2 regions of the Thalassospira sp. ABL2_045 genome follow, and region 2 is predicted to be linked to the other one. Evidence: riboswitches for the same ligand, from Rfam matches in the RefSeq annotation. Region 2 holds a riboswitch; the other holds the start of a gene.
The links. A riboswitch is a leader RNA that binds a small molecule or an ion and turns the genes downstream of it on or off. The one in region 2 is predicted to bind cobalamin.
Positions count from the first base shown of each region.

Region 1: linked by a shared signal. The riboswitch ahead of ACXAIA_RS10810 (ribonucleoside-diphosphate reductase subunit alpha) and the one ahead of cobU (bifunctional adenosylcobinamide kinase/adenosylcobinamide-phosphate guanylyltransferase) in region 2 are both predicted to bind cobalamin.

Region 1 covers NZ_JBSWYV010000006.1:112,327-116,930, reverse strand. Annotated here, with positions in the region: gene ACXAIA_RS10810 (ribonucleoside-diphosphate reductase subunit alpha) at 1-1,927, opposite strand, end outside; cobalamin riboswitch at 2,035-2,263, opposite strand; gene ACXAIA_RS10805 (PhoH family protein) at 2,443-3,198, opposite strand; gene arsJ (organoarsenical effux MFS transporter ArsJ) at 3,538-4,604, opposite strand, start outside.
Region 2 covers NZ_JBSWYV010000001.1:169,626-174,229, reverse strand. Annotated here, with positions in the region: gene ACXAIA_RS00795 (histidine phosphatase family protein) at 1-476, shown strand, start outside; gene ACXAIA_RS00790 (hypothetical protein) at 487-1,161, opposite strand; cobalamin riboswitch at 1,682-1,872, shown strand; gene cobU (bifunctional adenosylcobinamide kinase/adenosylcobinamide-phosphate guanylyltransferase) at 1,931-2,470, shown strand; gene cobW (cobalamin biosynthesis protein CobW) at 2,515-3,555, shown strand; gene cobN (cobaltochelatase subunit CobN) at 3,655-4,604, shown strand, end outside.

The DNA.
Region 1 (4,604 bases), on a different contig from region 2:
AGCGTGCCTCGGGGATGGTATAGAAATTGATGTCGATCACGTTATCAAGCATGCGCATCGCGGTTTTTACCGTTTTGGCAAGCTTGTCATGGTCAAGGCCGTTTTCGGTCACATGCGCCATCAGGTTGATCGAACCAAGGTTACAAACCGCGACCTCGTCCGCCGATGTGTTCAGAGTTATTTCCGTACACAGGTTGGATGAATGCACCACACCACGATGGTTCTGCGGGGAGCGGATATTGCAGGGATCCTTGAAGGTGATCCATGGATGACCGGTTTCAAACACCATGGTCAGCATGCGCCGCCACAGATCGACCGCACGCACGGTTTTAAAATTGCTGATCAGGCCGCTATTGGCCTTGGCTTCGTATTCTTCATAGGCGGCCTTGAATTTCGCACCATAAAGATCGTGCAGATCGGGCGTGTCATCAGGTGAAAACAGGGTCCACGGGCCCTCGGCCATGACGCGTTCCATGAAAAGATCCGGCACCCAGTTGGCGGTGTTCATGTCATGGGTGCGGCGGCGGTCATCGCCGGTGTTTTTGCGAAGATCAAGGAACTCTTCGATATCGATGTGCCAGGTTTCAAGATAGGCGCAAACCGCCCCCTTGCGCTTGCCGCCCTGATTGACCGCAATCGCGGTATCATTGGCAACTTTCAGGAACGGAACCACACCCTGACTTTGGCCATTGGTGCCCTTGATATGTGCGCCAAGACCGCGCACCGGGGTCCAGTCGTTGCCAAGCCCGCCGGAATATTTTGCCAGCAGGGCGTTATCCTTGACCGACTTGAAGATGCCATCAAGGTCATCAGGCACGGTTGTCAGAAAGCAGGAAGACAACTGCGGACAGCAGGTGCCAGCGTTAAACAGCGTTGGGGTCGATGCCATGAAGACAAAGGTCGAAAGCTGATCATAGAACTCGATCGCCTTGGCTTCGCGGTCGATCTCGCGGATGGCAAGCCCCATGGCAACCCGCATGAAGAAGGCCTGCGGCAATTCAAAGCGCGATCCTTTGACATGCAGGAAGTAACGATCATAAAGCGTCTGAAGACCCAAGTACTGGAAATTCAGATCGCGTTCCGGCTTGATCGCAGCCGAGATCTTCTTGAGATCAAATTTGGCAAGCTCACCATCAATCAGTCCGGCCTCGATCCCGACCTTGAGGGCGGCGGGGAAATAGGTGGCGTAACGTTCGCTCATTTCGGCCTGGGTGGCCTGTTCCGGGCGGCCCGATACAAAACTCAGTGCTTCGGCGCGCAGTTTATCAAGCAGAAGTCGCGCACTGACAAAGGCATAGTTCGGTTCACGTTCAACAAGGGTTCTGGCCGCCATGATCGGGGCCAACGCCAGCTCATCCGTGGTCACACCGTCATAAAGGTTGCGGCGCGTTTCCTCAAAAATCGGGTCGCTGCTGACCCCTTCAAGCGCGCCGCAGGCCTCTGAAATCACGGTGGTCAGGCGGTCGAAATCAAGCGGTGCCTTGCTGCCGTCTGGCTGGGTTACGTTGATCAGCGGGGCATCGGGCTTTTTCTTTTTCTTGCGTGTTTCAAGTTTGGCGCGCTCCCGGGCGCGGTCTTCGCGATACAGCACATAGGCACGTGCGACCTTGTGGTGCTCGCTGCGCATCAGGGCGAGTTCGACCTGATCCTGAATGTCTTCGATCTGAAGGGTATGGCCCGGTGCAACACGGCGTAAAAGGGTGGCGGTTACCTGTTCGGCGAGTGCATCGACAATGTCATGGACGCGATGCGATCCGGATGCGGTTTCGCCCTCTGCGGCAAGGAATGCCTTGGTCAGTGCTGCCTTGATCTTGGCAGGGTCAAAATTGGTCACCGAGCCATTGCGACGAATGACTTGGAATTCGGTTTGCGATTGTGGTGATGGATTGGAAACGGCTGGCCGTTCCATTTCGACAGTTGCTGACATCGTTAGCCCCAATTTTTTGGGGGCAAAGGCCAAACGGAGGTATGCAGGGATGGATGGCAACAAATTGCCAGATCGCAAGCACTCCACCGGGACACCCCGCCCGTGAATGTTAACTCATGCTCACGGCAGGTCTCCTGGCTTGCGGGTCAATGCGTCTTTCAACCTTCCCGAAACCCCGAAGGGTTTCAGTGGTTATTTTGCGAAAGACACTCTCCGCTTACAGTTGCGGGGGCAGCTCCGGATTTGTTTGAAAAAGGCTCAAACGCACCGAATTCCCTCTTAGCCTTCGCACCAACTCTGTGGTCGACGCGAAGGACCGTGATGTCTAGATATTGGGTCCGGTCTGCACTTTTCGTCAATATATATGTTTTCTTGACAGGATTTCCCGTTTTACGCGATTTGGCGCGAAGCCAAGAATTTCTGCCAAACATCTCTGTTGGCAAAAAAAGTGGCGGGTCCCGAAAGACCCGCCTTTTTCTTCTTTGGTTTGCTGTGTCGGAATTCGATATCGGAGGTTACAGAACGGTAAGCATGCTTGCGACCAATGGATGGCGGACAATGTCCTTGTCGCGCAACTGGACACAGGCGACATCATCAACATTTTCAAGCCGTTCGGACATTTCCGAAAGACCCGACATTTCCGGCAAAAGGTCGGTCTGGTCCGGATCGCCGGTCAGGATCATGGTTGAATTCCAGCCAAGCCGGGTGACCAGCATCTTGAGCTGCCCGTATGTGCAGTTCTGTGCTTCATCGATCACGACAAAGGCGTTGTTAAGTGTGCGACCGCGCATATAGCCGATCGGTGCAATTTCGATCGTGCCATCGGAAATATAAGTCTTAAGGCGCTTGGCCCCCAGACGGTCATTGAGCGCATCATAAAGCGGGCGCAGATACGGGGCCATTTTGGCTTCGACATCGCCGGGCAGAAAGCCGATATTCTCCCCGGCTTCGACCGCCGGCCGCGCCAGAACGATGCGAGCGATATCGCCGTTATCAAGGGCCTCGACAGCTTTTGATACCGCGATATAGGTCTTGCCGGTCCCGGCCGGGCCAAGGGCCATCACCAGATTGAAGTTGTCGATGGCCTCCATCAGGGCTGCCTGGTTCTCGCTTTTCGGGCGGATGTTGCGGCGGTAGCTTTGATCGCGTTGTCCTTTCTGCTCTGTCTCGCCAAGTGGATGCCAGTCGGCATTCTTTTCATCAAACAGCTCATGAACGTTGGTAGTAGTCTGTTGCGGACGGTTACGACGACGTGCTGCGCGCTTACCCATGACGATCACCTCAACAAAGTTGCCAAAAAAGCAAAACGCGCCATTCCGTCATGGAAAGGCGCGCATTCAATTTTCATCTTGCGATGGAAGTGGCGGTAGGAGTTTCCGCCGGTCACAGCATGTTGCATGTGCGATCCGGGGGGCGAAAATTCTCGTTTTAAGACGCTTTTTCGCGGCACTCGGGAACCCCTCCTGCGGTCCAGTTATTGACCGTTGACTGGAATCGTACCCCTATATGCAGTGTCTTGTCACGGGTTTTTGCGCGATTAAATTTTCATGAAACAGGATTGTGAGTCTTTTCAGATGTTTATCCCGCATCTGCGAAGGAAGTTTTTTCAATCAACCCTGCATTGACACATCTGATCGCGATGGCAGGGCGGCACTGATCACCCAGGCAAGCGTCAAAAACGCAATCGATGTCACAAGACAGCCAACCAGCCCGCCATAAAGATACGCCACCCCCGAAAGCACCGTGCCGGTCAATCGCCCGATGGCGTTCGACATATAATAAAACCCGACATTCATCGCGACCTTGTCGCCCTCGGCATAGGCCAGGATCAGATAGGAATGCAGCGATGAATTGATGGCAAAAACCACCCCGAACACCAGCAACCCGCCCAGAACCGCAAGTTCAGGCGCGATATCGCGCGTGATGGCGGCGGCAATCATTGCGGACACCGCAATCAGGGCCGAAATCCAGATTTGCGCTGTCCGGCCATCCGGCTCGCGGGTTTTTGCCCGCAACATCTTGGGCGCGATGGCCTGGATAAAGCCATAGCCGATGACCCAAAGCGCCATGTAGCTGCCAACTTCGATATGGCTCCAGCCAAGCTCGGACGCCAGAAACACCGGCAACCCGACAACAAACCAGATATCGCGCGATCCGAATAAAAACAGCCGGGCCGCCGACAGGACATTGATCTTGCGATCGCGTGAAAACACATCGCGGAATTTCGGCTTCATTGCGTCTGCCGGGCCCGCCATCGCAGAACCGAGCGAGATGGCAACTGCCGTAAGTGTCAGCGCAAGACCCGCCGCCATCGCCAGAAGCGCTCCGGAAAACCCAAGCCAGGATAAAAGCGCACCGCCCATGAAAAAGCCGATGCCCTTAAGCGCGTTCTTCGATCCGGTCAGAAGTGCCACCCAACGGAAAAGCGCGCCTTCGGCGTCAGCCGGGACCAGAACCTTGATCGCCGACTTGCTCGACATCTTGGTCAGGTCCTTGGCCACACCCGATGCCGCCTGAAGCCCCATGACATAGGCGACCGAAATGGCGGGCAGCCAGTCCGGATTGGTAAATGATAGCGCGGTCAGGGATGCTATTTGCAATGCAAGTCCGGCAAACAGTGTAAAGCGCAATCCACGCGTCTGCGCCAGCCACCCGCCAACCAGATTGGTGACGATCC
Region 2 (4,604 bases):
AGTTGCCAAGGGATGCGGTTTGGGTAACCAGCCACCTGTCGCGGACCCATGATACGGCCCGAAGCCTGCAGAGTTTCATGGATATCGACGTCGCCCCACAGGGCGAAAGTGGTTTTGCCGAACAGCATTTCGGTGATTGGGAACTGCAAAACTGGAATGATTTGCCCAAGGGCGAAACAACACGCTTCTGGACGGACTTTGCCCGTCAGCACCCCCCGAAGGGTGAAAGTTTCGCCGATGTTGTCGGGCGCGTTGGGCCCGTATTCGGACGATTGAACGATGCGTTCGCCGGGCGTGATATTGTCGCTGTTCTTCATGGCGGTACGGTGCGTGCGGTTTTGGCCAACGCACTTGGCCTGTCGCTTGAAGCGGCACTGGCGTTTCATGTCGATACGCTGGGTTTGACCACACTCGAATATATCGACGAGGTCGAAGAACCCGGTTGGCGCGTGACAGCCGTTAATCAGCGATTTTAACCAAGCCGTGTTACGCAGAAGCCAGTTCGACGTCTGATGCCATGTCATCAAGGGCATGTTCGGCCAGATAGCGGTCCACCATGTCCGGGCTCAGGTCATGTTTTTCGCAAATATCGAAAACATCCCGCAGATAGGCCTGATAGTATGGTACCGGCCGACTGCGTGATTTTGCGCGGAGCTTGGCGACATTCGGAAAGTCGCCGGCAAAGGACGCGCTTTCGATCACCTGAATGATGGTGTCGTCAATGATGGCGGCCGGCATGCCGCAATAGGTTTTGCCACAGGCCGACAGCATCTTGCTTGCGGTCGGAACAGAAATGCCTGGCTGTGAAAGCAGTTCGTTCAGTTCTTCCTGCCCGAAATCGGCAATCGACATCAGGGTCACAAGGGTCGGCATGTCGCGTACAAGCAGCGATAGCGCATTCACCCGAATGCCCCGTTCATGGGACCAGATGATGGTCGCGATCACGCCCTTTGAGGCATCCTTTGCAAAGATTTCCCGGACATCGCGCCGTGCCAGCGTGACTTCGCCCTCGTTGGCGTATTCCTCAAGAAAGTCCTGAAAGGACGGGTTCGGGCTGTTCAAACGACCAAGCAAACCCAGCCACATGTCCTTGCGAGAGGAAGTGGTCCAGGTTGGCGCATTCAACTGTCGGATTTTCGATAGGTGAGAGCGTATAGCCATGTGTTCTTGCAAACTTCCAGTTTACCCCAAGAGTTTCGGCGCAGATTTTTCTGCTGCCAGCCGGGTTTTGTGCTTTTCAATCCCGGGTTTTCGCCAGATTGCGGATTTTTCCGTCTTTAGGGTGAGGACCTATTAATTTGGTTTGAATGGTTAAACAGATTTGCGCGGATACGCGGAGTAAAACTGCAGGAAGATATTTATCTTTCAAGGTTTTACGACAAATTAGCCCGTGCAAATCCGATTAATCCGAAGGACAGACGTTATATTTGCAAACTCCAGCGTCAAATCCCTCGTGCGGGATACCAACCCGCCCGGCAGGCTTTTCCTTGGATTTCGCAAATATAACGTCTGCCATTCAAATCAAATTAATAGGTCCTGACCCTAGTTCCAGCGCAACGGTTTTGATGTTGGCTGAAATGGTATGACCTCTCAAGCAGACAATTCTTACAAATACTGACCTTCCGATTAGGGTGTGTGCGCAACGAAGGGTTAAGTCCCCAGAATGACCTTTGGCATTTTTGGCAAACCTGATAGGTTCGGCGCACCGTTCGGTGATGGGAAATCGGTGCAAGGCCGATGCTGCCCCCGCAACTGTATCGGGTTGGGAGATCCGGGTCGGCGCGATGGCGCCAGACCAGCCACCGGGCAACCGGGAAGGCGGATCGCTTTCATGCCCGCAGCCAGGAAACCTGCCGAAGGTGTCACTATTCTTTTGATGGTGGCGACGCAATCGGGCCTCGGTGGGAGGCCATGGCGAGGAATAAACGGGATGACCCAGACTTTACCCCCCTCTGCACCCCTTGGCGGGACGCATCTGATCCTTGGCGGGGCGCGCTCCGGCAAAAGCCGGTTTGCCGAAAACATCATCAATCAGGCGGGCGGGGGAACCTATATCGCAACCGGGCGAGCCTGGGATGATGAAATGGCCAACCGCATCGATCTTCACAAACAATCGCGCGGCGATCTTTGGCAGACTGTCGAAGAACCGCTTGCGCTTTGTGCAGCTTTGCAGACCTGTAACGTCGCGGGCGGTAAGCCGGTTCTGGTCGATTGCCTGACCCTGTGGCTGACCAATCTGATGCTTGAAGATCGCGACATTGATGCCGAGATCTCAGCACTGTGTGAACTGGTGCCAACACTTATCGTTCCGGTCCTTTTTGTTTCAAACGAGGTCGGCTTTGGCATCGTGCCGGAAAATGCAATGGCGCGCAGTTTTCGTGATCATGCCGGGCGCCTGCATCAACGCATCGCGGAGCTGGCAGACAAGGTCACCCTTGTGGTGGCCGGCATTCCGATGCAGGTCAAATAGCAACATATAGCAACTCAAAGAATTGATTTTTAAGGATTTCAGAAATGGCACAATTGGGCAAAATCCCGGCAACCGTGATTACCGGTTTTCTGGGGGCTGGCAAAACAACCATGATCCGCAACATGCTGGAAAATGCCGATGGCAAACGCATTGCGCTGATCATTAACGAATTTGGCGATCTCGGTGTTGATCGAGGCATCATCAACGGTTGTGGCATCGAAGGCTGCGAAGAGGATGATGTGGTCGAACTGGCCAATGGCTGCATCTGCTGCACGGTGGCCGATGACTTCCTGCCAACCATCCAGAACCTGATTGATCGTGATACGCCACCAGACCATATCGTTATCGAAACATCTGGCCTCGCCCTGCCAAAACCGCTGGTAAAGGCGTTTAACTGGCCCGAAGTCCGCTCGCGCGTCACAGTCGATGGTGTGGTGGCTGTGCTTGATGGCGCCGCCCTGCGCGATGGCTTGTTTGCCCATGATCATCATGCGGTGCAGGCCCAGCGCGAAGCCGATGACAATCTTGATCATGAAAGCCCGCTTGAAGAACTGTTTGAAGAGCAGCTTCACTGTGCGGACATGGTGGTTCTGAACAAAACCGACCTTCTGAGCGATGCCGAACGCAGCAAGGTCGAAGCCGATATCCGGGCGGAGCTTCAAAAGCCGTCGGTCAAGATCATCGCCACCGACCATTCACGGGTTGAAAACGCGATCCTGCTGGGCCTTGGTGCCGCAGCTGAAGACGATCTTGATAGCCGGCCCAGCCATCATGACGATGGTCACGAACATGACCATGACGATTTCGACAGCTTTGTTGTCGCCCTTGATGCGATCAGCGATCCGGCCAGCCTTGAAAAGCGTCTGATTGATGTTGTGCGCCAGTTCGATGTCCTGCGGATCAAGGGGTTCCTTGATGTGCCGGGCAAACCGATGCGTCATGTGGTTCAGGGTGTTGGTGAACGTTTCCAGCGCTATTTCGACCGCCCGTGGGCGGATGGGGAAACGCGCCGGTCGGAACTGGTGGTGATTGGTCTGCATGGCCTGGATCGCGATGCGATCGTGGCTGCCATCAAGGCTGCCTGATCCTGTTTGATCTGATGAAACCTGCCTGAGACCGGCTGTAAAATGCATCCGGTCTCGGCACCTTTTTCGACCTGACGACGCAAGGATACGGATCCCCAAATGCACCTATTGGCAGCCCAGCCCGGAATGGTCACCGACGGCAGTGAGGCCGTCGACCTTGGACAGCAACCCGGCGATGTGGTGATCCTGTCTGCGGCCGAGTCTGAGCTGGCCTGTCTTGCCGGGGCACAGGGCCGTCTGGTCGAGGCGTTCGGGGATGCAACACCATCCTTGCGTTTGGCAAGCTTGCTGCAGCTTGGCCACAACATGTCGGTCGATCTTTATATCGAGGATGTGCTTTCTGATGCCAAATTCATCATCGTGCGCATCCTGGGCGGGCGTGGCTATTGGGATTATGGCATCGAACAACTGGTTGCCCTTGTGCGCGCCAAAGACATTCCCTTGGTCCTGTTGCCCGGTGATGATCAACCTGATGCGGAGCTGTTGTTGCTTTCGACCATCAAGGGGCGTGAATACCAGAATATCTGGCGCTACCTGATCGAAGGCGGACCACAAAATTCCGAGAATTTACTGCGCCTTATATATGAAAACCTGAATTCAAACGTGAATTGGAACTGGTCACCCGCCGCCCCGCTGGTTAAGGCCGGTGGCTATTGGCCGGGAAAGGCACAGGCAAGTCTTGATGACATCACGGCGAACTGGGTGAAGAATCAACCGGTTACACCAATTGTCTTTTATCGTTCGCTGGTGCAGGCCGCCAATCTGGATGTCATTGACGCGCTGGTTGAGGAACTTTGCGCCAACGGCCTGAATCCATTGCCGATTTTTGTCGCCAGCCTCAAGGATCCGGTGGCCGCCGCATTGGTCGAGGATTGGCTGGCCGAAACCAGTGCGGATTTGATCCTTAATACCACCGGCTTTGCCATATCTGTTCCGGGATCAGAACGAAAAGGCGGGCCGTTTGATGCGGTCGATGCACCGGTCTTTCAGGTGGTGTTGTCCGGCGGTGGCGAGGAAGCCTGGCGCGATGGCGTCAATGGCTTGGCCGC